2 regions of the Pseudoalteromonas sp. S2721 genome follow, and region 1 is predicted to be linked to the other one. Evidence: predicted binding sites of a transcription regulator. Region 1 holds the regulator's gene; the other holds the start of a gene.

Evidence for each region. Region 1 encodes NrdR, which represses ribonucleotide reductase genes. Its sites were predicted from a motif close to AAACACNANATNTNGTGTTT; they were not measured.
Region 2: the regulator NrdR is predicted to act here: its motif matches at 8,533-8,552, upstream of nrdA (class 1a ribonucleoside-diphosphate reductase subunit alpha).

Annotation. Positions count from the first base shown of each region.
Region 1 covers NZ_PNCZ01000002.1:7,299-22,440, reverse strand. The annotation lists gene CWC02_RS00465 (ligand-binding sensor domain-containing diguanylate cyclase) at 58-3,144, opposite strand; gene CWC02_RS00460 (phosphatidylglycerophosphatase A family protein) at 3,178-3,663, opposite strand; gene thiL (thiamine-phosphate kinase) at 3,660-4,634, opposite strand; gene nusB (transcription antitermination factor NusB) at 4,679-5,089, opposite strand; gene ribH (6,7-dimethyl-8-ribityllumazine synthase) at 5,105-5,569, opposite strand; gene ribBA (bifunctional 3,4-dihydroxy-2-butanone-4-phosphate synthase/GTP cyclohydrolase II) at 5,675-6,790, opposite strand; gene CWC02_RS00435 (riboflavin synthase) at 6,833-7,486, opposite strand; gene ribD (bifunctional diaminohydroxyphosphoribosylaminopyrimidine deaminase/5-amino-6-(5-phosphoribosylamino)uracil reductase RibD) at 7,491-8,630, opposite strand; gene nrdR (transcriptional regulator NrdR) at 8,633-9,082, opposite strand; gene glyA (serine hydroxymethyltransferase) at 9,189-10,445, opposite strand; gene CWC02_RS00415 (hypothetical protein) at 10,806-11,105, shown strand; gene thrC (threonine synthase) at 11,170-12,453, opposite strand; gene thrB (homoserine kinase) at 12,472-13,398, opposite strand; gene thrA (bifunctional aspartate kinase/homoserine dehydrogenase I) at 13,408-15,142, opposite strand, start outside.
Region 2 covers NZ_PNCZ01000046.1:6,243-21,384, forward strand. The annotation lists gene glnS (glutamine--tRNA ligase) at 1-1,486, shown strand, start outside; gene CWC02_RS16675 (TonB-dependent receptor) at 1,573-3,993, opposite strand; gene CWC02_RS16680 (YaeQ family protein) at 4,147-4,674, shown strand; gene yfaE (class I ribonucleotide reductase maintenance protein YfaE) at 4,671-4,943, opposite strand; gene nrdB (class Ia ribonucleoside-diphosphate reductase subunit beta) at 4,943-6,073, opposite strand; gene nrdA (class 1a ribonucleoside-diphosphate reductase subunit alpha) at 6,144-8,429, opposite strand; gene CWC02_RS16700 (HAD family hydrolase) at 8,822-9,496, opposite strand; gene ubiG (bifunctional 2-polyprenyl-6-hydroxyphenol methylase/3-demethylubiquinol 3-O-methyltransferase UbiG) at 9,496-10,206, opposite strand; gene gyrA (DNA topoisomerase (ATP-hydrolyzing) subunit A) at 10,383-13,079, shown strand; gene serC (3-phosphoserine/phosphohydroxythreonine transaminase) at 13,149-14,237, shown strand; gene aroA (3-phosphoshikimate 1-carboxyvinyltransferase) at 14,240-15,142, shown strand, end outside.

The sequences.
Region 1 (15,142 bases):
CCTTATCTAGCCCTAGGTAAGGCATTTTTTATATCTGCTCACTTAGTTTAGAGAGTATTAACGCATCCAAATTTTAATATCGGCTAAGCCATTGGCTTGCAGTGCGCTGAGCTGCTGATCAACATTGTTGCTTTGCTCGAACTCAAAGGCATCTAATTGCTCATCAAAGGTAATGTTTGCTACACCATCGCCACCGCGCTTTTTAACTTGATGCAGTGCGATATCGGCAAGGTTAACTGAGGTTTCCCAACCAATAACTTGGCCACCCAGTAAAGGTAACGGATAAAAAGACCAACCAATCGACGCAGTGATAGTGGTCGACTGCCCATTCGGTAATCTAAATGGGTTTGCTGCAATTGCTTCACATAAATCGGCCACATAATTGTCTATTGCTGTGCGTTTGAAATCACGTAGTAAGAGTAAAAACTCATCACCACTCCAACGGGCAACATAGTCAGAACCTTGAGTACGGCTATTCAACAAAGTCGCCATTTGCTGTAAACAGCTATCGCCTGCAAGTGGGCCATACGCATCATTAATACGGCTGAAGTTATCAAAGTTTATTATTAATAGCACTAGCGACTTACCCTGCGCTTGCAATGACTGTGAGTTACGCTGGAAGTGTTCGATATCTTTAGGGAGCTGATCAAACAAGAAGCGACGGCTACGTAAGCCCGTAAGCTCATCTGAGTGACTAACTAGCTTAAGCTGTGAGTTCACTTGGTTAAGCTTATCGTTAGCTTCTCGAAGCTCTACGGTACGTTCTGTTACTAAGCTTTCAAGCGCTAATTGCTTACGTTTCTCTTGCGCTCTAAATACCCAAAACACGAGGTAGAACAGTAAAATAAAGCTGCTGGTGATCAAAAGTCTAAAATAAATAGTCTCATCAAAACGACGCGGCACTACAAAGCTGTACTCGGTACGACGTGCTTTTTGCCAATCTTCACCACGGCGCTTTGCTTCAAGTTGGAACAAAAACGACCCCGGCGGTAAATTGGTGTAGATTGCCTCACGACGAGTATTGGCATAACGCCAGTCACTGTCTAAGCCACTTAAACGGTAACGGAACTCGATACTTGAAGGGGCATAATAATCAATCGCGGTATATTTTAACGTTACATCGCGTTCATCAATTTGTAGCTCAGGCTTATTACCTAAAGTTGCGGTACTTAAATGACGAAGCGGCGTGATCAAGCTTTCAATGCGAGGCTTAAGTGCTTGTACACCAAACAGCTCAACGCTCTTTGGTATTTCTACCACACCTTGCAGACTTGGGTACCAAATAGAGTTGCCTGTGTCTGCTACAGCATCATGGCCAAGGCCAGCACAACATTGACTGGCTTTACCATCAAGTTGACGGTCAAACGATGAGATCACTTGTTCTACTTTTAAACTTTCGATATCAGTACCAAACTGCTCTACAGGCATACGGTATACGCCTTTCATAGTACTGACCCAAATACGTTTTAATTGCTTGTCGTAAACTAGACTGAAAATAGAGCCATACGGTAGACCATCGGTGGCATCTAACTGACGCCACTGCCCTTTGGTACTGCGATAAAATAAGCCATCGTTAAGTGAACCAATTAATATTCCCACTCCTTCGATATTCAAAATACTGGTGACGTAAGCACTTTCTAAACTAGTTTGGTCGCCAATTTTTTCAATCCCGCGGTCGGTAAAGTAATAAGCTCCTTTACTGGTACCTATTAAGCCAAAATTTTGCTCATCATGAACATAAGTAATAAATTTGCTGCTTAAGAAGGCATTGTATGCAAAAGGTGTTAAACCACCATAACTTAAGCGGTACATACCGCGGCCAGTACCGAGCCAAAATCCACCTTTGCTAGAACGGCTAATTGCAAATACTGGGTTATCGCGCAGCGCTCGCCCAGGCACCGTATACAGGTTTTGGTTTTCGTAATAAAACACACCGCGGCCTGTTGCGATGTACAAACGATCTCCATCAAATTGTAAGTCGTGCACTGCTGCTCGACCAAACTGATTACTCGGAATTTGATTTACAAAATTCTTGTTGTAGTCGAAGTAGCCAACACCGCTACGGTTAGCCACCCATAATTTGCCATCAGGCGCTTGGCTAATCGCCATCACCGCTTCGGTCATATTTGAGATAGCTGAGTGACGTTCAATACGCCCTTCGTGAGCAAGCCATAAGCCTTCACTGAAGCTTGCCAGCCAAATGTTATTTTGATTGTCACGGAAAATATCGGCAAACCAAATGCTTTGATCGAGCTGGCTAGGTTCAACCCATTGCCAATCTCCTGAATTATTACGGAATAATAAGCGTCCATAAGTAGAGATCCATAGCGCGCCATCGGAGTCGCTCATAAACTTATAAACGGCAGAGTTACTGGCATTTGGCAGTGGGAATGGACGCAGCTCGTCATCTAAATCAAGAAAGTAGGCACCAAGCTCTGATGCAAGATACAAGTTACCTTCAAGCCACGCCATATCATGAATAATGGTTTGTGCTAAACGCTCAGGTAATGAAACCTTGGCAGTAAGCTCTAATCGTAATTTAGCAAAATCAGAAGAGGTATTAGTTAAACGCAATAAATGACGCTCATTGACCAGCCAAATGCCTTCTGGCGACAACGCCATTTGGCTCACTGAACCCACAATTTGCGTAATAGCAGTGGCATTAGATACAGGTACAATTAACGCGGAGTTTTGATTGAGTGTGACTTGATTTCGAGCAACATAATAAAGGCCATTCGCTGCAATCCAAATACTGCCTTTGGAATCTTCGAGAATATCGCGAACCGGACCTTTAACGTTAAAGGTTTGCGACATCATAGTTTTAGGATCAAGTGTTACCAAGCCATTTTTGGTACCAACCCAAAGTAACCCTGTGCTATCAACTAAGAGCTTATTAATACCATTACTTGGCAGGAAATCGCTGTTTTGCGTATTAAAGTTAGTGAAGGTATTACCATCAAAGCGGCTTAAGCCAAACTGAGTACCCAGCCACATATAGCCTTGCTCATCTTGAGCAATACTTTTTAATGATTGCGATGGCAAGCCATTTTGGATGTTCCACTGTTTGACGACATAGTCAGTAATAGATGCAAACGCAGGCATGCTGCAAAGCATCAACAAACAGACAACTAGAAATCGCATCATATACTTGCCACCAAGTAACACTTAACTCATCGTTTAAAAAGGCAAATAGCCTGCTTTAAACAAGGCTTGAACACAAATTAATGAAAAAACACCTGCTAAAATATCATCAGCCATGATGCCCAAGCCCCCGTGTAAACGTCTATCTAAAATTCTGATAGGACCTGGTTTAGCGATATCAAAAAAGCGGAACAATAAAAAACCAACCAACAGTGACTGCCAACTCAGTGCAGCACCAATCATGGTGATATAATAACCAGCAACTTCATCCCAAACAATGGCTGGATGATCATGCACACCTAAGTCATCTGCTGTTTTACCACATGCCCAAATACCAAACACGCTGATCACGACAGCAAATACAATTTGTAACCAAAGCGGAAAATACATTGTGGTGAAAATAAATGGCAAGGCAGCAAAGGTACCAAAGGTGCCTGGCGCTTTAGGGGCAAGGCCTAAGCCAAAACCCAGACCAAAAAATTGGTGTGGGCGTTTTAAATTGAATAAACGGTTACTGCTCAAACCGGCTCCTTTGTAAAGTGCTGAAAGCCTTTTCCTTGGTAGTTAAACTTTTCGCCGTCAAGCAATAGCTCAATCTCACCTTCGCCACTTTTAATTTGACCTACACAGCTTGCTTCTACACCATATTGGCGCAGTTTCATATCAACCATGCTTTTATTGCTTTCTGGCACAGTAAACAGCAACTCATAGTCGTCACCGTAATTTAAGATATAGTCAAATTGCTCAGCACGTGGAATCGACGAATTTAATGCATCAGAAACAGGCACTTTATCAACATTGATCACCGCACTAACTTGCGATAGCGCTAAAATATGGCCTAAATCAGCTAATAAGCCATCGGAGATATCAATTGCTGAAGAGGCTGCGCCTCGCAAAACTTGCCCCGCTGCTACACGTGGCGTCGGATAATCAAAGCGATTATTTAAATAGCTTAAATGTTCAGGGGCGATATCGAGGCCTTGTTTACGAGCCTCAATGGCTACACCAGCATCACCTAATGGACCAGTTACATAAATCCAATCGCCCACTTTTGCACCGCTACGGCGCAGTGCTTTGCCTTCAGGCACGATGCCTTTAGCACAAATCGTAATAGTTAAAGGACCTTGAGTGGTATCACCACCAATGATTTGCACATTGAAGTACTCTGCAATTTCATGCATGCCTTCAGTGAACTCTTCAAGCCACTCTATATTTGCTTCAGGCAAAGTTAGGCCTACCGAAATCCACGTAGGTTCAGCGCCCATTGCCGCAAGATCACTTAAATTAACAGCCAAAGCTCGATGCCCAAGAGCACGCGCAGAGATGTCATCAAAAAAGTGTACGCCCGCAACTAAGGTATCTGTTGTTACCGCTAATTGACAGTTTTCAGGCACAGTTACTAAGGCACAATCGTCACCAATACCTAGGTTCACATCACGGCGAATAATGCCACGGCCCTTAAAGTAACGATTGATTAATTCAAATTCCTTCATACACAAAAAAGCCGGCCCAAGCCGGCTCTCCTTTACGGGGTTACTTACTTACGCAGTTCTTTCACTGCTTTATCAAGTACACCGTTGACAAATTTATGGCTGTCTTCAGCACCAAACATCTTAGCCAACTCAATGCCTTCATTGATTGCCACTTTGTAAGGTACGTCTTCACGGAATTTCAGCTCATAGCCAGACAGACGTAAAATTGCTTTTTCGACCATGTCTAACTCATCAGCTGGGCGTGCTAAATGTGGTGCAACGATTTCATCTAATTGCTTACAGTTAACAACAACACCGCGTGCTAGGTCTTTGAAATATTCGACGTCGATCTTAGTCACATCATTTTCAATTAACATTTGCTGTTCAATATCAGCAATTGGGTTGCCGCTTAACTGCCAAGAGTATACGGCTTGAAGTGCTAAGATACGTGCTTTACGTCTTGCTGCTGGTTTCACAGAGATTCCTTAAACTTAAATTTTGTCTAACACATTAACCATTTCAAGCGCACCTAAAGCAGCTTCGCCGCCTTTATTACCCATTTTGGTACCTGCGCGCTCAATTGCTTGCTCAATGCTTTCAGTGGTTAATACGCCAAATGCAACCGGGATATCGTACTCAAGAGATACTTGTGCAAGACCTTTGTTTGATTCGCCAGCGACTAAATCAAAGTGTGGCGTACCACCTCTGATCACGACACCTAGAGCGATGATTGCATCGTGTTCTTTCTTTGCTGCAACGCGTTTCGCTGCTAAAGGTAATTCAACGGCACCTGGTACGTAAACAACAGTAATGTCGTCTTCAGAAACACCACCAGTGCGCTTAAGCTCATCAACAGCACCTGCTAATAGGCTGCTACCAATAAAGTCATTAAAGCGAGAAATGACAATGGCAAATTTTTTGCCCGGTGCGTATTTGTTACCTTCAATAATTTTCATTTAATAACCCTAAAAAATAAGTTTAAGCGGTTGCGATTGCGCAAAAATTACGGCGCATAATACCACAAAAATATAAAAGTAGCCTAGTAAATCTATTTTCCCAAATTAAGAGCGAGGCTCAACATAGTCAACCACTTCTAAGTGGAAACCAGATAGCGCGTGGTACTTCTTAGGACGGCTCATTAAGCGCATCTTTTCAATACCTAAATCAGCCAAAATTTGCGAACCAACACCCACAGTACGCGAGGTACCTTGGAATTTACGATGACTGACATTTTCGCCCGCATCTTCAGCGGCAAAGGCTTTAACGGTTGCTTCTAAATCTTCAGTTGATTCTTGTTTACCTAAAATAACCAGCACGCCGTTATGCTCAGCGATATAAGCCATAGCATCTGATAAGCCCCAGCTACGATCAGCACTTCTATCTGATAATAGAATATCGTTAAAGGTGCTTTGTAAGTGAACTCGTACTAACGTTGGCTCATCTTTCGATACTTCACCTTTTTGTAAAACATAGTGAAGCTGACCATCAATTGTGTCTTTGTAGGTCACTAAATCAAACTCACCATGATCCGTTGGTAGTTTACATTTAGCAACACGCTCAATGGTGGTTTCGTTTAGGTTTCGGTATTCGATTAAATCTGCAATAGTGCCAATCTTTAAGTCATGCTCTTTAGCAAATACTTCAAGATCTGGGCGACGGGCCATAGTGCCATCTGCATTTAGAATTTCAACAATCACAGATGAAGGTTCAAGACCTGCTAAACGTGCTAAATCACAACCCGCTTCAGTATGACCAGCACGTGTTAACACGCCACCAGGCTGCGCCATAATTGGGAAAATATGCCCTGGCTGTACGATATCGCTCGGTACGGCACCTTTAGCGATTGCGGCTTGTACGGTACGTGCGCGGTCGGCTGCTGAAATACCTGTAGTTACGCCTTTCGCCGCTTCAATCGACATAGTGAAGTTAGTTGAAAAAGCTGCACCATTATTTTTAACCATCAGTGGTAATTCTAACTGCTGACAACGCTCTTGTGTCATTGTTAAACAAATTAAACCACGGCCGTGTGTTGCCATAAAGTTGATGGCATCAGCACTGATATGTTCTGCCGCGATAATTAAATCGCCTTCATTTTCTCGGTCTTCATCGTCCATTAAAATAACCATTTTACCGGCTTTAATGTCATCGATAATTTCTTGCGCGCTGTGTAAATTCATAATGTGCCCATGAGAGTATGATTAATAGTGACGTATCTTTGCTTACTTAATAAAGCCAGCTTGTGCGAGCAAGCTCATTGATATGTCTGAACGGGAAGGTTGTTCAGCCCCTTTAATTAGGCGCTCTAAATAGCGAGCAATCTGGTCAACTTCTAAGTTCACCTGAGTACCCACCTGAAATTCTGCAATCGTTGTTTGCTCAGCAGTATGCGGAACAATCGTTAGCTTAAAGCGATTTTGTTCAACCTCGTTGACGGTTAGGCTAATGCCATCAATACACACCGAGCCTTTGTACGGAATGTACTTCATTAAATCATTGTCAGTACTTAACCAATACTCAGTTGCACGAGCATTAGGACTAATACTTTCGACAGTCGCAATACCATCAACATGGCCTGACACTAAGTGCCCACCTAGGCGAGAAACCGGTTGCATAGCTTTTTCGAGGTTAACTGTTTGCCCTTTTTTATAATGTGCAAACCCAGTTAAGCTAATTGTTTCGTTTGATAAGTCAGCACTAAAACCATCGCTATGTTTAGCGACAACCGTTAAACACACACCATTGGTGGCAATACTGTCACCGAGCTTGACGTCTTCCATATCCAAATTAGCGCTTTGAATACGAATAGCTAGATCACCTTGTTTTTGTGATAGTTCAACGATTTTACCTGTTGCTTCAATAATTCCAGTAAACATAGTGCTACTCTTTATTTTCAATTTTTGTGGCTTGCTTTGCTTTTGTCGCTGTTAAGCGAATATCGTCGCCAATCATCACTGTATCAGTAAAGGTCAGTTCAGTGATATCACTCATCATGGTGACTTCTGCAAAGTTTAGTAAGCTTTTGCCCATATCACCTATTAACTTAGGGGCAATATAAACAATGTATTCGTCAATTAAATCTTGCTCGGCAAACACCCCTGCAAGGGTTGCTCCCGCTTCGAGCCAAATATGATTAAATTGCAGTTCAGCAAGACGCTTTAAAACCGCCGATAAATCAACTTTATTGTTAACTGCTGGCACCACTTCGTGTTTAACAAAGTGAGGCCACTTGGTGTGATTATCAAGCGAAGTGGTAAAAATTATTACCGGGCTCTCGATGCTGAATAACGCAAGCTCAGGCGTTAACCTGTTTTGTGAGTCAATAATGATTCGGGTTGGTTGGCGCAAAGGCAACGAGGTTGGCATGGTAAATGGCAACTCATCAACACGGACATTAAGTTTTGCATTATCAGTAATAACGGTGTCTGCACCGGTTAAGATAGCGCAGCTTTGCGCACGAAATGCTTGCACATCTTGGCGCGCTTGAGGGCCTGTTATCCATTTACTTTGACCGTTATTTAGCGCAGTTTTACCATCTAAACTACACGCCATTTTACAGGTTACATATGGCAACCCAGTTTCCATACGCTTTAAAAAGCCTTTGTTTAAGTCGCGCGCTTGTTGCTCAAGTAAGCCAGATGCCACACTAATACCAGCGTCAGCTAAAATCTGCAGGCCGCGACCACTTACCGCAGGGTTTGGGTCAACCATAGCAGCAATCACCTTGCTTACACCCGCAGCTTTTAAACCTTCGGCACAAGGCGGAGTGCGTCCATAATGACTACAAGGCTCTAAAGTGACATAGGCAGTGGCGCCCTTTGCTTTATCGCCAGCTACAGCCAACGCATTCACTTCAGCATGGCCCTGCCCTGCGATTTGATGAAACCCTTCGCCGACTATTTCGTCATCTTTAACCAGTACACAGCCAACATTCGGGTTTGGCGTGGTAGTAAAACGGCCGTGTTTAGCAAGCTCAATGGCACGCGCCATATAAACAGTATCAAGTTCTGTAAACGACATGATTAATCACCTAAACGAGCGATTTCTTCTCCAAACTCGCGAATGTCTTCAAATGAACGATAAACCGACGCAAAGCGCACATAGGCTACTTTGTCGAGTTTTTTCAGCGACTCCATGATGCATTCGCCAATTAAGTGGCTAGAGATTTCACGCTCACCGGTAGCACGAAGTTGAGATTTAATGATGTTAACGACTTCGTCGACCTGCTCAGTGCTCACTGGGCGTTTCTCTAAAGCGCGATGCAAGCCATTCAGTAACTTGTCTTCGTTAAATGGTTCGCGGCTACCGTCTTGCTTGATGACTCTTGGCATCACAAGTTCAGCGCCTTCAAAGGTGGTAAAGCGCTCATGGCATTCGTTACATTCACGTCGACGTCTCACTTGGTGACCACCGCCAACAAGTCGAGAATCAATTACTTTAGTATCTTTTGCGGTGCAAAAAGGGCAATGCATAGGGTTCTAGTTCCGTTTATAAAAAACAAAAAGGCCGCTTAGTAAGCGGCCTTTATGATAGCAAAAAACAACGCTATTGTTATCTTAATTACGGTTTAACCAGTAATTAAGCGTAAACTGGTAATTTTTTACAGATAGCTTTAACTTTCTCTTTTACTTCTGCTTGTACTGACTCATCGTTGATGTTGTCTAGTACGTCACAGATCCAGCCAGCAAGCTCTTTTGACTCAGCTTCTTTGAAACCACGGCGAGTAATAGCCGGAGAACCAATACGAAGACCAGACGTTACGAACGGTGAACGTGGGTCGTTTGGTACTGAGTTTTTATTTACAGTGATGTTAGCGTTACCTAGAGCAGCGTCAGCATCTTTACCTGTGATATCTTTATCGATTAGGTCTAGAAGGAATAAGTGGTTGTCTGTTTTACCAGAAACAACTTTGTAGCCACGCTCTTGCAGTACTTCAACCATAGCTTGAGCGTTCTTAACAACTTGTGCTTGGTACGCTTTGAATTCTGGTTGTAAAGCTTCTTTGAAAGCAACCGCTTTAGCAGCGATGATGTGGCATAAAGGACCACCTTGACCGCCAGGGAAAACGGCGCTGTTTAGCTTTTTGTAGATCTCTTCATCACCACATGCAGAAACGATTAGACCGCCACGAGGACCCGCTAATGTTTTGTGAGTTGTTGTTGTAACAACGTGTGCGTGAGGGATTGGACTTGGGTATACACCCGCTGCGATAAGACCAGCAACGTGAGCCATATCTACGAATAAGTATGCGCCAACTTTATCAGCGATTTCACGGAATTTAGCCCAGTCAACAACGCCTGAGTATGCAGAGAAACCAGCGATGATCATTTTTGGCTTGTGCTCTAATGCAAGCGCTTCAACTTGAGCATAATCAATTTCACCTGTTTCGTCGTTTAGGCCGTATTGAATTGCATTGTACGTTTTACCAGAAAAGTTAACGTGTGAACCGTGAGTTAAGTGACCACCATGAGCTAAGCTCATACCCAGTACTGTATCGTGCGGCTGAAGAAGTGCTTGGAAAACAGCTGCGTTTGCTTGTGAGCCCGCATGCGGTTGAACGTTAGCGTAATCTGTGCCGAATAATTCGTTTGCACGGTCAATTGCTAATTGCTCAACAACATCAACATGCTCACAACCGCCATAGTAACGTTTGCCTGGATAACCTTCAGCGTATTTGTTGGTAAGCTGAGAACCCTGCGCTTCAAGTACGCGTGGGCTACAATAGTTTTCAGACGCGATCAGTTCGATGTGCTCTTCTTGACGAGCCGTCTCTTTAGTGATGGCTGCAAATAACTCTGGATCGAAATCCGAAATATTCATGCTACGTTCTAACATGGGGTCTCCTAAGGCAACGTGTATGGTGTTTTTTGAAGGCTGTATTGTACGCTTAAAACGCACTTTTGCCTATCTTGTAAAGATGAACATATTTAAACAGGGATTGAATTTATTTCACAGTGTTTTAATAATGATATTTTTTTATTGATACATAATAAAAATTTATAGATTTAAAATATTCCATAGATATTTAAAATGTTATTTCAACGAAAAACCGCCCGATTAAATTGCGTTTTTATAGGGACAAACTAAGCTTATAGGACTAGTCAATATCAAGGATGGTATAAGTACATGTTAGCTAAACCAATATACGAATTCGTCCCCTACGGATACTTTTTTCTTGGCATAAGCTGTATCGCATTGGCAAATAATTATGTACCAACTCTCATAGGTGTAATCTTATTTTTATTAGGTGCTAATATTTGGCGGATGCGTTCAGAAGCCAGAAGAACCGATCATTCAAGCCAGCGTGTTAAACAAAAAAAACGTCGCTATTACTATGAATTTAAACCCTTTATCATTTTTATTTCGGCTTTCACCTTGATGCAATGGACGCACAGTGAACTCGTCTCGATGATCAGTATTTTGCTGTGTATTTCGGCCGGGGTCATTCTTATCATGCGGGTTTTAAACCGACATAGTCACTCGTTACTTCATTAAAGGCTTCATTAAAAGACTGCATTAAAAAGAGCGGCTTAGCCGCTCTTTATACCTTTATTAAGCACTAAGCTAATTTATTTAACAGCTCAGTTCGAAGCAATTGATAATCAAACTTAATATCTTCAGCCAAACAGTCATTTGCTAGCGCATCAGCAAGCGGTTTTGGCATAGGTAGTTCGATGTCTAAAATTTGCTCTACGCTGTCTTTAAATTTAGCTGGGTGTGCAGTCGCTAAAAAGATACCTGCACTGCCATCAGCTAGATTTTCTTTCAAGCCCTGATAAGCAATTGCAGTATGAGGCTCTGCGATGTAACCTGTTTGATGAATTTTTTTCATCACTTCTTTTGTTTCTTCTTCACCAACACAGCTTGAATAAAAGTCATTATAACTAAACCATTCGTTATCCAACATAAACTGAACACGCGGCCAGTTATTCGGCTTACTTACATCCATCGCGTTCGATAGTGACTCAAGCGTATCATTCGGTGCCCACTCTTTATTTTGTAAGAAACGTGGCACCGTGTCGTTTTGGTTAGTTGTAGCGCTTAATTTCGCTACTGGCATACCAAGCACAGCACCGATCATCGCGGCACACACATTACCAAAGTTACCACTTGGGACTGAGATATGCGCTTTACTACGCTGCTCTTTTGGTAATTGAGCAATCGCTTCAAAGTAATAGCAAACCTGTGCAACTAAACGACTGATGTTGATTGAGTTAGCAGAGTTTAGACCTAGCTTTTGTTTCACTTCATCATCTAAAAACGCCTGTTTTACCATGCTTTGGCAATCATCAAAGCTACCATCAACCGCATAGCAGTGAATGTTGTTGCCTAACGTTGTGAATAGCTTTTGCTGCGCTAATGAAATTTTACCTTTCGGGTATAAGATCACGACATCGATATTTGGCTTATTATAAAATGCATGGGCAACTGCAGCCCCTGTATCGCCTGATGTAGCCGTTAAAATCGTGACTTTTTCACCCTGATTAAATTGCGCAAGACACTCAGCCATAAAACGGCCACCAAAGTCTTTAAACGCAAGCGTTGGGCCATGAAATAATTCAAGGCAATAAATATCTTTTTCTACTTCAACTAATTTCACATCAAAGTTAAACGCATTTTGCACCATCTGTGCAACGGTATCGGCAGGAAGCTCGTCACCAATCAGGTGCGATAAAATCTTACTGCTACGGCTCACAAAGTCTAAATCAAGTAACTTATCAATGTCTTGAATTGGTGTAAGGCTATTAGGGAAGAATACACCTTGATTACGCCCTAAACCCGTTTTTACCGCTTCAACAAACGACACCTGTTGTGTTTCATCTTTTAAATTATGTAATTGCATGTTTATTCCTTAAATTCTTTAAAGCTGTCGTGTGCCAAGCTGATCAAGTTGGCAGATGTGGCAGAAGCCCTGCTCATTGATGTAATTATCATTCAGCCAAGCTGCACACTGCTTAGCAGCTTCCAGGCTCTTACACACGGTAAATAATGTTGGGCCAGCACCAGAAATACTGACAATCTCTGCACCAAGCTCTGGCAAGGCACTCTTTGCTTCGGCAAAGCCTTGAATGAGCGGTGCGCGATGTGGCTCAGCGATTTCATCACTCATAATGGAAAGCGCTGCGTCAAAGCGACCTGTAAGCAATAAGCTGCTAAATGCAGAAAGTCGCTGTGCGAACTCAACACTGTCGTGCATTGATAATTGCGTTGGCAAGACCGAACGCGCTTTTGCGGTATTCAGTGAAAATCCCGGAAAAGCCGCTACGTAATACCATTGATTATCAACAGGTAACGAAATTGACTTGTTCGGAATGAGTTCACCAGTTAATTGCAAGCCACCTAAATAACAGGGTGTGATGTTATCGTAATGACGACCGCCACTAACAATGGCTTCAAAATCAGCCATCAACTCGATAAGTTGCTCTTGAGATAAGTTGGTTTCAGCGAACTTATCAAGGGCTGCAAACGCAGCCACCACAGAACAGGCACTCGAACCTAAACCTGAACCAATTGGTAGGTTCTTTTTAAGCTCAAGTTTTACCGCTGGCATAGTCGGTGCAACGTGTTCTTTAAAATGAATTAAACATTGATAAGCCAAGTTTTCTTCAGCATTAGCAGGCAGTTTGTGGGCATAGTCGCCAGAGCAGACAAAAGTATCTTGCTCAGCGGCACTCACCTCTACAACATCGCCTAATAAGGTGCCATCGATTGGTGCTAGCGCAGCACCTAACGCATCAAAGCCTACAGCAAAATTCCCGATTGAAGCGGGTGCATATACACGGATCATGACCAGCTCCTAACGTGTTAACGTTTTTAAAATGTCGGCAAATACACCTGCAGCCGTTACTTCAGCACCTGCGCCATAACCACGAATAACAAACGGACGAGGTTGATAATATTGACTTAAGATGGCCAGTGCATTTTCACCGTCACGGATATCATAAAGAGCATGGTTACTATCTACGGCTTCAATGCCTACTTTACATTGACCGTTTTCAATAGTACCCACATAACGAAGTACTTTACCTTCGCTTGCAGCACTTTGTATACGGTCGTTAAACTGTGCATCAAGTGATGGTAGTTTTGCCATGAAATCTGCTACAGAATCACCTTCTGCAAACCCTTTTGGTAAAACAGATTCAACTTCGATATCGCTTAGTTCTAACTCAAGACCCGATTCACGAGCAATGATCAGTAGTTTTCGAGCAACATCAGTGCCTGATAAATCATCACGCGGATCTGGTTCTGTAAAACCACTTTCTTTTGCTTTTAACGTGGCTTCGCTAAGTGATAAACCATCTTGTAGCGCACCAAACATATACGATAATGAACCCGACAAGATACCGCTGAACTTAATAAGCTCATCACCGGCACCAAAGAGTGATTTCAGGTTATCAAGTACTGGTAAGCCTGCACCTACGTTTGTTTCGTATAAAAACTTACGATTATTCTTCTGTGTCGCTGCAACTAAATCTTGGTAGTAAGCATACGAGCTAGTATTGGCCTTTTTGTTTGCCGCAACAACGTGGAAACCGGCATTCAAGAAATCAACATATTGCCCAGCAAGCTTATCGGCTGAGCTACAATCTACGATCACAGGGTTAATTAAATGGTTTTGTTTAACAAATTGCTCGACCAAATTTAAATCAAATGCCTGCTCTGACACGGCTAATTTGTCTTGCCAACCATCAAAAGCAATGCCTTCGCTATCTAGATAAAGCTGCCTTGAATTAGCAACACCGTACAAGTTCAGTTTAATATTACGTTTTTCAAGCCATGCTTGTTGACGCTTTAACTGCTGGATAAGTTCTTGACCTACTAAGCCACAGCCAAGTAAAAACACATCGATTGAAGGAATGTGAGTAAAGAAGTTCTCATGGCACACTTTCACTGCGTCGTTGCATAGTTCACCATCGATAACCGCTGAAATAGCACTCTCAGTCGAGTCTTGTGCAATAGCAACAATGTTAACCTGCGCTTGAGCTAATGAAGCAAAGAACTTAGCTGCTAAGCCTTTGTGCGCACGCATGTTATCACCAACTAGGGTTACAATCGCAAGGTTACGCTGTACTTGAACTGGTTCGATTAAACCGGCTTGTGATTCTAATTCGAAAGCAGTTTGTAATGCTTCTAGAGCAAGTGATAGGTCGCTCTCATGCACACAGAAACTGATACTAAATTCACACGAAGATTGTGTGATTAGTACAATTGACACATTGTCATGCGCCAATGCATTAAATACTTTTGATGCCATACCCACTTTGCCTTTCATACCTGGGCCAGACACCGTTAACATAGCGAGGTTTTGTAAACTTGATAGCGCTTTAACAGGCTCGTTCGACACACTGTCGTTACTGATCACTGAACCTTCAGCACGTGGGTTATGAGTATTTTTGATCTCGCACGGCACACCTGCTTTAGCACAAGGTAAAATCGTTTTCGGGTGCAATACTTTCGCACCAAAGTAAGACAGCTCCATTGCTTCTTTATAAGATAACGAATCAACCTTAGATGCTTTTTTGATATAACGC
Region 2 (15,142 bases), on a different contig from region 1:
TTGTAACTTACGTTTTGATGATACGAATCCAGAAAAAGAAGACATCAACTACGTAAACTCGATTAAAGAAGATGTGCAGTGGTTAGGTTTTCAGTGGGATGGTGAAATTAAGTATTCATCTAACTATTTCGATGCGTTATACGGCTATGCTGTTGAGCTTATCGAAAAAGGCCTAGCATATGTGTGTTTCTTATCGCCAGATCAAGCCCGTGAATACCGTGGTACTTTAAAAGAGCCAGGTAAAAACAGCCCATACCGTGATACACCAGTTGAAGAAAACCTAGCGTTATTCGAAAAAATGCGTAATGGCGAATTCAAAGAAGGTGAATGTGTACTGCGTGCTAAAATCGATATGGCAAGCTCATTCATGGTATTGCGTGATCCAATTTTATACCGTGTACGTTTTGCTCATCACCACCAAACAGGTGACAAGTGGTGCATTTACCCAATGTACGACTTCACGCACTGTATTTCAGATGCGCTAGAAGGTATTACACATTCATTATGTACGCTTGAGTTCCAAGATAACCGTCGTTTATACGATTGGGTATTAGATAACATCAGCCTTGAGTGTCATCCGCAACAAATCGAGTTCTCACGATTAAATCTTGAGTACACCATTATGTCTAAGCGTAAATTAAACGACTTAGTAGTAAATGGTCATGTTGAAGGCTGGGACGACCCACGTATGCCAACGATTGCTGGTCTACGTCGTCGTGGTTATACACCTGCATCAGTGCGTGAGTTCTGTTCTCGTATCGGTATCACTAAACAAGAAAACATGGTTGAAATGGGCATGCTAGAAGCTTGTATCCGTGAAGACCTAAATGAACATGCACCTCGTGCAATGGCTGTTCTTGATCCGGTGAAGATTGTTATCGAAAACTATGACGCAGATAAAGTAGAAACATTGTCTGTAGCTAATCACCCGAATAAAGAAGAGATGGGTCGCCGTGACGTACCTTTCACTCGTGAACTTTATATCGAGCGTGAAGACTTCCGTGAAGAAGCAAACAACAAGTTTAAGCGTTTAGTTCTTGATAAAGAAGTACGTTTACGTGGTGCGTATGTAATTAAAGCTGAGCGCGTTGAAAAAGACGAAAACGGCGAAATTACAACTATCTACTGTTCTTACGATCCTGAAACTCTGGGTAAAAACCCAAGCGATGGCCGTAAGGTTAAAGGTGTAATTCACTGGGTATCAGCGAGTGAATCTATCACAGCTGAAGTTCGTTTATACGACCGTTTATTTAACGTGCCTAACCCAGCGGCAGCAGAAGACTTTAACGCAACACTAAACCCTGAATCACTTGTGGTTCTTGAAAATGCGAAAGTTGAGCCGTCACTTGCAAATGCACAAGCAGAGCAGGGCTTCCAGTTTGAGCGTACAGGTTACTTCTGTCGTGATAGCAAAGCAGAAACCTTAGTATTCAATCAAACTGTGGGTCTTCGTGATTCATGGGCGAAGATTGAACAAAAGGGCTAATAGCTAATTTTGTTAAGTTTCTATGCTTAATAAAAAACCCTTTCACTTTAAAAGTGAGAGGGTTTTTTTATAACTATTAAAAGCGATTAGAAATAACCGCGAATACCCAAGCTGAAGTTACGACCAGGTAGTGGTGCTTTTTCTTTAATGAATGAGCTGTGTACGAAACCAAGTTCATCGGTTAAGTTGTCAACATTGATGTAAAGCTGTGTATCAACAGGACCTAAGTCAAGTTGGTAGTTAGCTGATGCATCAAATAGGGTATAGCCGTCAGTTTTTGTCTCGTAAGCAGTAATGTCAGACTGCTCAAAATAATGAGTACCGGTTAGGCTAAACTTCCAATCAGACACTGTGTACTGTAATTCAGAACCCAGTTTATTAGCCGGAATACGAGGTAAGTAACCTTCATCATCTTTTAGCTTAGCCGTTGTTGAATCACCAAACACTTTAACTAACGCACTTGGCGTCACTTGATAATGTACGTCAAATTCAATACCGTATAATTTCGCATCTTTACTTGTGAATTGGTAAACCGCCATTGCATCTTCATCTGCATCAGCTGCTGATTCTAAGCCATGCTCTTCATCAAAAACTAAACCGGTATTTTGCTGGTAGTAGTAGTTTTCAATGTCGTTATAGAAGAAGTTAACTGTGTAACCAAAGTCACCAATAAAACGACGGAAACTTAAATCAAAGTTAGTTGCAGTTTCTTGCTTGATATCTTCTGGCTCAAAATGAATTTCGCCATCTTCAATATGATAACCAAGGCCTAGCTCATAAGTACCTGTTGCGATATGAATACCGTTTGAAAGTAATTCAGCACTTAGCGGCGCACGTTCTGAACGTGATACACTCAGAGCAACACTTTGGCCTTCTTGATATTGCCAAATTGCACCTGCAGATAAGCCTAGATTTGTGAAATCTTCACTGTAGTTAATTATTTCAGCTTCTTCTTCGTCATGGTGCTCTTCTTCCTCTTCATGATCGTGATCGTGATCATGATGATGCTCAGCCATGCTTACAGCAGAATCGATTTGATAATCTTCAAGGCGTGCACCTAGCTCAATGGTCACATCACCAAACTGGCGCTCTTCAAGAACGAATAACGCGTTTGTTTTAGTGACACTTGCTGGCGTAAAGGCTTCTTCACCATCTGCATCATAGTCAGACTCAGTGTAGTGATAACCAGCCATACCGTGCCAAAGGCCTAACTTGTGCTCAACGGTTGCACGTGCTTCGGTTGTTTTGTTTGTAAACACGGTGCCCACTGCACCATCTTCGATTTCAGCGTGTTTGTAGTCTGTGTAGCCAACGCGTAGTGAGATATTTTCAATCCAGTTATCATGAAGTGCATAGCTCATGTAGCCTTGCCAGCGGTCTTGCTCTAGCTGTGCAAATACTGATTCTTCGTGCTCTTCTTCACCTTCATGTTCGTCATGATCTTCCTCTTCTTCATGATGATGATGCTCATGAGCAGGAATACCGTAATCTGTTTCGATGCGGCCGAATGACACACCTAGCGTTAGGTGATCGCCCACGTAACTAGTACCAAAGTTAACTGTTTGGCTATCGATAAAGGTGTTTTCTACGCTGTTAGCTGTATCGTGTTCTTCATGCTCTTCACCTTCATGCTCCTCGTGCTCTTCATGTTCCTCAGGAAGCTCAAAGTTCGGTGTGTCGTAATCGTGACCTTTGCGCTTAGTACCGTCAAAATGGAAGTTGAAACCATCGTTACCGGTTTCAAGTTTTGCAGCATAGGTGTTGGTATTAGATACTGTATCGTGTGTATATTGAGCAGCACCGGTTAAAGACTCGATGTTATCGGTAGGAATACGGTTATCAACAACGTTCACCACACCACCGATAGCGCCAGAGCCATAAAGTAGAGTAGCAGGGCCGCGAAGTACTTCGATTTGCTCTGCTGCTAGGCTGTCATTTGATGTTGCGTGGTCAGGGCCTATACGAGATGCATCACTGCTATCAAGGCCATTTTGGGTGATCTTCACACGCGGACCATCTAAACCACGAATAATTGGGCTTGATGAAACTGGGCCAAAGTAGCTAGCATTAACGCCCGGTAAACCTTTTAGTGTTTCGCCTAATGTCGGTTTTGCTTTGTCTTTTAACTCATCACCGGCTAAAACATTCACAGGCGAAATCATTTCAAGACTATTTTTATGAAGCGCTGATGCATAAACAACAACCGTTTCAACTGAGGTTGGTGTAAGCGTAACCACAACATTTTGGTCTTCGCCATTAATAGCAATACGCTTATCGATGAAATTGTTTTTACTGATGTGAAGCTGACCTTTATTGTCTACATCAATTTTAAACTGACCTTGTTTGTCAGTCACAACGCTTTGTGATTTGCCGTGTACATGTATTTCAGCATTGCTGATAGGTTGTTGGTTTTTATCTAATACTTGACCTGTGATCACAGCAGCCATTGTTGATTGAGAAAACAGCGCAGCGGCAACAGCACTAGAAAGAATTGAAACTTGTTTCATCATTACTACTTCTAAGTTTGTTGTTGAGTGTTGCGTTATATTATAACGCTGAAAATATTAATCGCAATAACGTTATACTATAACTTTACCTGAAGTCGCGATTTTATCACCATACACTATACTTAGACTGTTACACTGAGATGGCTGAATCTTATGTCTGATAAAAATAGGGTATTCAAAGCAAATTTTACTATTGCTGATTTAAGAGAGCATCGTAATCACAAAGAGGTGTTTACCACTGCTTGTGACCGTCGTGAAAGCTATCAACACTTTGTACTCAAGCTTTTAAGTTATTGCTTATTTTCACACAAAGAAACAGCCATATTGAATGCAAGGTTCAGTCATGCTGAACCAGATGTGTCAATAAAAGCGCTTGATGACCACTATCAAACATGGCTTGCTGTTGACCAACCGGATATTGTGCAGCTTAATAAAATCGCGAAGCGGGTTGATGAACTGTGGGTCGTGACAACCTTAAACAACGACTGGCTTAAAGAAAATGAGCACCAGTTGGATCTGATCAATAATGGCCATTTAATTGCGTTTGATGACAGCTTCATTGAGGAATTAGCGAGTCATCTAACTAAAAATCTGCAGTGGGATGTTACGATTGATCAGCAAATGGTGAGTGTGTCAGATAAAGAAAATTTCTACCAAACGAGTAAGCTTATTTGGCATTAAAGCTCAATTTTTACCTTGCCATTGGGTTTACTACAACACAGCAATACTTCACCAGTTCTAACAAAAGCAAGCGGCTCTTGATTGTAGCTCACATCACCTTCGACTAATTTTGCACGGCATGCGCCACAATAACCTTCACGGCATTGGTAGGGGACATCTATTTTGTGTTGTTCTAGGCATTCAAGGAGAGATGAACAGCCAGAATCAAATTCAAGATTCTGGCTGTCTGTTCCTGCAAGGATAACCTCTGCAGTGGTGTTTGAGCTCATTACAGGTCGAAGTCACCAAAGTCAGATGCATCAACTTGAGAGTCAATTTGACCAACAAGGTAAGAGCTGATTTCAGCTTCTTGTGGGGCAACTTGAACGTTGTCTGATACTAACCAAGAGTTGATCCACGGAATAGGGTTACTCTTACTTTCAAACTGTGTAGGTAGGCCTACCGCAGTCATACGTGCATTAGTGATGTATTCAACGTATTGGCATAAGATATCTTTGTTAAGACCAATCATAGAACCATCCTTGAACAGGTATTCTGCCCAATCTTTTTCTTGTTCTGCTGCTTCAACAAACATCTGAATTGCTTCTTCACGACATTGTGCTGCAACGATTGCCATTTCTGGGTCGTCTTTACCTTCTTGCATAATGTTCAAGATGTGCTGTGTGCCAGATAAGTGTAGCGCTTCATCACGGGCGATTAGCTTGATGATTTTTGCGTTACCTTCCATTAATTCACGCTCAGCGAAAGCAAATGAACAAGCAAAGCTTACATAGAAACGAATCGCTTCTAAGATGTTAACCGACATCATTGCTAGGTAAAGTTGCTTTTTAAGGTCAAACAAGCTGACTTTAACTTCTTCACCGTTGATCACATGTTTACCTTCACCATATAGGTTGTAAACAGAAATCATGTTAATTAAATCATCGTAGTACTTAGTTACCGCATCAGCACGCTCACTGATCTTCTCGTTGCTTACGATATCGTCAAAGATAAGTTCAGGAGATTGCGTAACGTTACGAATAATGTGCGTGTATGAACGGCTGTGAATGGTTTCACTGAACGCCCATGTTTCAATCCAAGTTTCTAACTCAGGAATAGACACAATAGGTAATAACGCAACGTTAGGTGAACGGCCTTGTACACTATCAAGAAGCGTTTGATATTTTAAGTTACTTAAAAATATGTGCTTTTCGTGTTCTGGTAACGCTTGGAAGTCAAGACGGTCTTTACTTACATCAACTTCTTCAGGACGCCAAAAGAACGAAAGTTGCTTTTCGATTAGCTTTTCGAAGATAGGGTACTTTTGTTGGTCGTAACGTGACACGTTTACCGTTTGGCCGAAAAACATCGGTTCTTGTAATTGGTTATTATGATTTCGGCTAAAAGTTGTATATGACATAGTGATTTCTCAAAAAACAGTCAGGACAAAGCGGGCTAATGAGCCCGCTTTTGTTATGTTATTAATTTAATTAGATTTTACAAGCGCCGCCTGCACAACCGTCATCTTCTACCTCTGGTGTTAACTCATCTTGAGAGTCTGATGCACCATCACGTGTGTTGTGATAGTACAGGGTTTTAACACCAAGTTTATACGCAGTCAGTAGGTCTTTTAATAGCACCTTCATAGGTACTTTACCGCCTTCGTACTTAGATGGATCATAGTTAGTGTTTGCAGAGATCGTTTGGTCAACGAATTTTTGCATAATACCAACCAGCTGTAGGTAACCATCGTTTGAAGGAATATCCCACAGTAGCTCGTAGTTATCTTTCAGATTTTCATAATCTGGCACTACTTGCTTTAAGATACCATCTTTACTTGCTTTAACGCTGATATGACCACGTGGTGGCTCGATACCATTTGTCGCGTTAGAGATTTGCGATGATGTCTCTGAAGGCATAAGGGCAGATAGCGTTGAGTTACGCATACCGTGCTCTTTAATGCTCTCGCGTAATGAATCCCAATCTAAGTGAAGAGGCTCATCACAGAACTGATCTAGGTCACGTTTGTAAGTATCTGTTGGCATAATGCCTTGAGAATACGTTGTCTCGTTAAATTTAGGACACGCACCACGTTCTTTCGCTAACTCATTTGATGCTTTCATTAGGTAATATTGAATTGCTTCAAATGTCTTGTGAGTTAGGGCATTTGCGCTGCCATCTGAGTAACGCTTACCATTTTTCGCTAAGTAGTACGCGTAGTTAATAACACCAATACCTAGCGTACGACGACCCATAGTCGCGTTTTTAGCCGCAGGAACAGGGTAGTCTTGGAAATCAAGTAAGTTATCAAGGGCACGTACTGCAAGTTCAGCAAGCTCTTCTAATTCATCAAGTGATTCAATTGCACCTAAGTTAAACGCCGACAGCGTACAAAGTGCAATTTCACCTTCTTCATCCATTACATTGCTAAGTGGCTTAGTTGGTAATGCAATTTCTAAACATAAGTTAGATTGACGAATTGGTGCCACAGTCGAGATGAAGGGGCTGTGCGTATTACAGTGGTCAACGTTTTGCAAGTAGATACGACCTGTGCTCGCACGCTCTTGTGCAAACATTGAGAATAACTCAATCGCCTTAATACGTTTTTTACGAATTGACTCGTCTTGCTCGTATTTGATGTATAGCTCATCAAACTTTGCTTGATCTTCAAAGAACGCATCGTATAGACCTGGTACATCTGAAGGGCTAAATAATGTGATGTAATCGTCTTTGATTAAACGGCTATACATTAATTTATTGAATTGCACACCGTAGTCAAGGTGACGTACACGGTTATCATCAACACCACGGTTGTTCTTAAGAACAAGTAGGTTTTCAACTTCTAAGTGCCAAAGTGGGTAGAACAGTGTTGCTGCGCCGCCACGAACACCACCTTGTGAACAGCTCTTAACTGCTGTTTGGAAGTGCTTATAAAACGGAATACAACCTGTGTGGTACGCTTCGCCGTTACGAATAGGGCTACCAAGGGCACGGATGCGACCGGCATTAATACCAATACCTGCACGTTGCGAAACATATTTAACAATCGCAGACGATGTTGCATTAATAGAATCTAGGCTATCACCACATTCAATAAGTACACATGAGCTGAACTGGCGTGTAGGGGTACGAACACCAGCCATGATAGGTGTCGGTAATGAAATTTTGAATGTAGATACTGCATCATAAAAACGCTTGATGTAATCAAGGCGTGTCTCTTTTGGATAATCAGAGAATAAGCTTGCAGCAACTAAGATATATAAAAACTGTGCACTTTCGTAGATTTCACCAGTAACACGGTTTTGAACTAAATACTTACCTTCAAGTTGCTTTACAGCAGCGTAGCTGAAGTTTAAGTCACGGTTGTGATCAATGTAAGCATCTAACTCGTCAATTTCTTGCTCGGTATAATCAACAAGTAGGTGTTGATCATAACGCTTGTCTTCAACTAATTTCGTGATGTGATCGTATAAGCGCGGCGGCTCAAATTGACCATATGCTTTTTTACGTAAATGGAATACAGCTAAGCGAGCAGCGAGGTATTGGTAATCAGGCGTATCTTTAGAGATCTGATCAGCTGCAGCTTTGATGATTGTTTCATGAATGTCATCGGTACGAATGCCGTCATAAAATTGAATGTGTGATTTTAATTCAACTTGTGAGACAGACACATTCTCTAGACCTTCTGCGGCCCAAGCGATCACGCGATGGATCTTATCTAGATCAAGTGACTCTTTACGGCCGTCACGTTTGCTTACAGATAGCTGTTGGTTCATAGTTTTGCCTGTATTCCTTGGGAAATTTTAGTTGTAAGACAAAGGTATTCTTTAATGTAATTATTATTATTCAACACCAAGATAAACTAATTGAATAACATTTAGCCACAATATCTGGTGTTGTTTAAATTGCAGATCACAAGATAGTGTGGTCTGAGTTGTTTTGCAAGGGATAGAATTGCCCCAATTTGTGGATAACTATTGGATAAGCGCATTGTGTTAGTAACCATTAACCTTTGAACATTCATAGACGACGAAATTTGTAGAAATCAACAAAAGATCCAGAAAATTTACCGTTTTGAAAAATAAATTTTGACTGATTTTTTTATCATCAATGAATGCTCAAAAGTAAATCAAATCACAATATATGGTGTTTCAGTTATCAAATAACACTATATATGGTTGAAACCATCAATCGGCGTTTGCCAATTGAAATCCGCTTGCCAGCCAAGTGCAGCGTCTACACTGGGTATATAACCCCATAACGCTGTTGCGCTATACATGTTGGCTGCTTTTGCTGCTTGAATATCACGTTCAGCATCACCGATATATAAACAACGGCTTGGATCAACATCTAAGATCTCAGCAGTGTGTAATAGTGGATCCGGTGATGGTTTTGACACAGCTAATGTATCGCCACTCACAACTGCCTTTGCATCACGCAAAGAGGGAATAGCTTGCACTAAGGGCTCAGTTAAAAAGCCGGGCTTATTAGTCATAATGCCCCACTTAATATTGTTTTGCTCAAGTGCAATTAAAAGCTGTTCGATGCCGTTGAAGCATTTACTGTGCACAGCAATATCTTCGGCGTAATAGTCAAGAAGCTGCTGGCGCAAGGCGAGTTGTTCAAGTTCGGGCCATTTATCCCCAAACCCTACTTCTAATAATGCATTTGCACCGTTAGACGCAACAGGGCGATAAACATGCTCAGCAACAGGCGCCACATTGGAGTCTGCTAACACGCGGTTTAATGCACCACCTAAGTCATCCGCGGTATCGAGTAGTGTGCCATCTAAATCAAAGATAAACGCATCAAAATCGATAGAGGGTGTTTGCACACCACTCATTAGGCTAGTTTCTCAAAGTGCAGGATGTAATTAACACTTACATCATCATTTAAGCTGTACTGCTTAGAAAACGGGTTATAGTGAAGGCCGGTACTGGCGCGTACTTTTAATCCTGCTTCTTCTGCCCATGCAATAAGCTGCGCAGGTTTGATAAACTTTTTATGGTCATGCGTACCTTCAGGCACCATCTTTAAAAGCTTTTCAGCACCGACAATAGCAAACAAGTAGGCTTTTGGTGTTTTATTTAATGTTGAAAAGAACACATCAGCGCCCGGTTTAGCAAGTTCTGCTACAGCACGAATAATAGAAGCAGGGTCTGGAACATGCTCAAGCATTTCCATACAAGTCACTACATCAAAGCGAGCAGGGTGCTCAGCAGCGAATTGCTCTGCAGGTACTTTTATATAATCAACAGGTACGCCTGTTTCTAAACTATGTAACTTAGCAACGGTAAGTGGCTCTTGGCCCATATCGATACCGGTTACTTTAGCGCCCATACGTGCCATACTTTCACTTAAGATGCCGCCACCACAGCCAACATCTAAGGTTTCCTTATCAAATAAGCCGCCTACTTTATCAGCGACAAAATCCAAACGTAGAGGATTTATTTCATGAAGGGGTTTGAACTCTCCGTCGCGGTCCCACCAACGTTCTGCGATGGCTTCAAACTTTGCAATTTCTGCATTATCTACATTTTGATGCTCGGTCATAAAAAACTTCCTCGTTAATCTGAGGCCATTATATAGGGGGAAATTAATAAATCGCAAAGATTTAGCGCCTGTAAATCTAAATAAATTGTGATAGCATGGTCTGGAAATAATAACTAAAGCTCTTAAGACGGCGGTTTGCCTCTTAATGAGTCAATACTGAAGGAATGTGAAATCAAATGACTGATCTCGCCAATGAAATTCTGCCAGTCAATATTGAAGATGAATTAAAAAACTCCTACCTTGATTACGCGATGAGTGTAATCGTAGGACGTGCATTGCCAGACGTACGTGACGGCTTAAAGCCAGTTCACCGCCGCGTTCTATTTGCAATGAACGAACTCAATAATGATTGGAATAAACCTTACAAGAAATCAGCACGTGTTGTTGGTGATGTAATCGGTAAGTACCACCCACATGGCGACAGCGCGGTATATGACACCATCGTTCGTATGGCGCAGCCTTTCTCATTACGCTACATGCTTGTTGACGGCCAAGGTAACTTTGGTTCTGTTGACGGTGACTCTGCGGCAGCAATGCGTTATACGGAAGTCCGTATGGCGAAAATGTCACATGAATTATTAGCTGATTTAGAAAAAGAAACGGTTGATTACGTACCTAACTACGACGGTACTGAGCAAATTCCTGACGTATTACCTACAAAAGTACCTAACTTATTAGTAAATGGTTCTTCGGGTATCGCGGTTGGTATGGCGACGAACATTCCACCTCATAACTTAACAGAAGTTATCAATGGTTGTTTAGCGCTTATTCAAAACCCTGATATGTCAATTGCTGACCTTATTGAATATATCCCAGGTCCAGATTTCCCGACTGCGGCGATTATCAATGGTAAAAAAGGCATTGAGCAAGCGTACTTAACCGGTCGTGGTAAAGTATATATCCGTGCTCGCGCTGAAATCGAAGTTGACGAAAAAACCGGTCGTGAAACAATCATCGTTCACGAAATCCCTTATCAAGTTAACAAAGCACGCCTAATCGAAAAGATCGCAGAGCTTGTTAAAGATAAGAAGATTGAAGGTATTAGTGCACTACGTGACGAATCTGATAAAGACGGTATGCGTATCGTTATCGAAATCAAACGTGGTGATGTTGGTGAAGTAATCTTAAACAACCTATATGCACAAACTCAGTTACAAACTGTGTTTGGTATGAACATGGTTGCACTTGATAACAACCAACCTAAGTGTTTCAACTTAAAAGAAATGCTTGAAGCGTTTATCGTACACCGTCGTGAAGTTGTTACACGTCGTACTGTATTCGATTTACGTAAAGCCCGTGACCGTGCTCACACGCTTGAAGGCTTAGCGATTGCACTTGCGAATATCGACCCAATTATCGAGCTTATTCGTAAGTCACCAACACCAGCTGAAGCAAAAGCGGCACTAACAGCACGTTCTTGGGAATTAGGCACTGTTAAAGCAATGCTTGAAAAAGCAGGTGAAGATAACGTAGCACGTCCTGATTGGTTAGCGGCTGATCTAGGTATCCGTGACGGTCAGTACTATTTATCTGAGCAACAAGCACAAGCAATTCTAGACTTACGTTTACACAAACTAACAGGTCTTGAGCATGAGAAGATCTTAGACGAGTATCAAACACTTCTTGATCTAATTGCTGAGCTTTTACACATTCTTTCAAGCCCAGAGCGTTTAATGGAAGTTATCCGCGACGAGCTAGTAGAAATTAAAGAGCAATATGGTGACGAACGTCGTACTGAAATCAGTGCAGCAGCTCACGATATTAGCCTTGAAGACCTAATTAATGAAGAAGACGTTGTTGTAACGCTTTCTCACGAAGGTTACGTTAAGTATCAACCATTATCGGATTACGAAGCACAGCGTCGTGGTGGTAAAGGTAAGTCAGCAACGAAGATGAAAGATGAAGACTTCATCGAACGTCTATTAGTTGCAAATACCCACGATACAATCTTATGTTTCTCAACAGCAGGTCGCTTATACTGGTTGAAAGTATATCAGTTACCATTAGCAAGCCGTGCAGCGCGTGGTAAGCCAATTGTTAACTTATTACCACTTGAAGCTGATGAACGTATTACTGCTATCTTACCAGTACGTGAGTACGAAGAAGATAAATACATCTTCATGGCAACTGCGTTTGGTACAGTCAAGAAAACACCACTTACAGCATACAGCCGTCAACGTGCGAGCGGTATCATCGCTGTTAACCTAAATGAAGGCGATAGCCTAATTGGTGTTGATATCACTGATGGCACGAATGAAATCATGCTATTCACTGATGCAGGTAAAGTTGTTCGCTTTAAAGAAGCAGAAGAGTCAGCAGTTGTTGATGAAAACGGTAACCCAGTTCTAGACGAAAACGGTAACCCAGAAATCCGCTTCAAAGGTGTACGTCCAATGGGTCGTACAGCAACAGGTGTTCGTGGTATTAAGATGGCTGACGACCAACGCGTTGTGTCGTTAATCGTACCTAAGTCAGATGGCGCAATCCTAACTGTGACAGAAAACGGTTATGGTAAGCGTACTGCACTTGAAGATTACCCATCGAAGAGCCGTGCAACACAAGGTGTTGTATCAATCAAAGTAAGCGAGCGTAATGGCGCTGTGGTTGGTGCAGTACAAGTTGACGATAACGACGAAATCATGATTATCTCGAATCGCGGTACCTTAGTACGTACTCGTGTAAATGAGGTTTCTACGGTTGGTCGTAATACTCAAGGCGTTATTTTGATACGAACTATTGACGAAGAGCAAGTAGTTGGTTTACAACGTATCGAAGAAATCGAAGTTGATGAGCTTGAAGCCATCGAAGGCGAGGCCGTTGAAGTAGTCGATACCAATACTGAAGAAACGGGTGATAACCCACCTTCAGAATAACATTGATTTAAAAAGCGGCTTCGGCCGCTTTTTTTATCCGCACTATAATTACTGGAATGAGGCAAAGTAATGACTAAGTATAATTTTTGTGCAGGACCGGCAATGCTACCGCCGGCAGTTATGCAAAAAGCACAAAAAGAATTTATAGATTGGCAAGGTTTAGGTGTCTCTGTGATGGAAATTAGCCATCGCAGCAGCGACTTTTTAGCGCTTACCACTAAATGTGAAGCAAGCCTGCGTCGTTTAATGAATATTAGCGATGAGTTTGAAGTGTTATTTATGCACGGCGGTGGCCGTGGTCAATTCAGTGCTGTACCACTGAACCTTCACCTTGATGATAAGCCAGCTGTGTACTGTGAAAACGGTGTGTGGTCTAAAGGGGCTACTTCAGAAGCGGCAAAATTCACTGCAGTTGAAAGCATCAATGTACGTGATGATGAGCAGCAAAATGGCCAGTTCTCTATAAAACCAGCAAGCAGCTGGGAATTACCAGCTGATGCGTCATACATTCACTATTGTCCGAATGAAACCGTTGATGGTATCGAAATTTTTGACGTACCATCACACCCATCAGCACCGATTGTGGCTGATATGTCATCGACTATTTTATCGCGCGAGTTTGACGTAAATCAGTTTGATCTTATTTACGCTGGCGCACAAAAGAATATCGGCCCGTCTGGTTTATCGATTGTTATTATTCGCAAAACACTTCTTGAGCGTGAAGGTCTTGCCAAGCCAGGTATTCTTGATTACGCATTAGAAGCAAAACAAGGCAGCATGTATAACACGCCACCGACATTTGCGTGGTACTTAGCAGCTGAAGTATTTGAATGGCTTGAAGCAAACGGCGGCGTTAAAGCGATGGAAGAACAAAACATCGCAAAAGCAGAACTTCTTTACAACTACATTGATAGCTCAGATTTTTACAGCAACAAAGTTGCTAAACATTGCCGTTCGCGTATGAACGTACCGTTTTGGCTAAACGACGAATCACTGAATGATAAATTCATTAGTGAATCAAAAGAAGCAGGCTTATTAGCCCTTGAAGGTCACCGTATTGTCGGTGGTATGCGCGCAAGCATTTATAATGCGATGCCACTTGAAGGTGTTCAAGCCTTGGTTAATTTTATGGAAAAATTCGCCAAGGAGAACAGCTAATTATGGAACAGCTTCGTCTTGAACCGATTGCAAAGGTAAATGGTAGTGTGACACTGCCAGGCTCAAAAAGTTTATCAAACCGTATTTTGTTACTAGCTGCTCTTGCTGAGGGCACAACGGTTGTTGAAAACCTACTAGATAGTGATGACATTCGTCACATGCTAGGTGCGTTAAATCTTCTAGGTGTAAATGTATCGCTTAATGAAGATAAAACAGTGGCTACCGTAGAGGGGGTTGCAGGTAAATTTAAAACCCCAAGTGAGCCTTTATTTTTAGGTAATGCCGGTACTGCTTATCGTCCTTTGACAGCGGTTTTAGCTGCTGTCGAAGGCGAGTACCAGCTGGTGGGTGAGCCTCGTATGGAAGAGCGCCCAATCGGTCATTTGGTAGATGCATTGCAAGCATTGGGTGGTGATGTTGAATACCTTAAGCATAAAGATTATCCACCACTGGCCATAAAAGGCGGCAAAATCAACGGTGGTAAAGTTGCAATTGATGGCAGCATTTCTAGCCAGTTCTTAACAGCGTTACTAATGGCAGCGCCATTATTTAATGGCGATACAGAAATCACCATTAAAGGCACGCTAGTATCAAAGCCATACATTGATATTACACTAGATGTAATGAGGCGCTTTGGCGTTACTGTAAGCCATGACAATTACGAAACATTTTACGTTAAAGGCTGTCAGCAGTATCAAGCACTTGAGCGCATTATGGTTGAAGGTGATGCATCAAGCGCCTCTTATTTTGTTGCGGCGGCTGCAATAGCTGGTGGCGAAATTGAAATTAACGGGGTAGGTGCAGCATCTGTTCAAGGTGATATTGGTTTTGCCAAAGTTATGGAGCAAGTAGGCGCTAAAATTGATTGGTACGATGAAAAGCTGGTGGTTCGTAAAGGCGAGCTA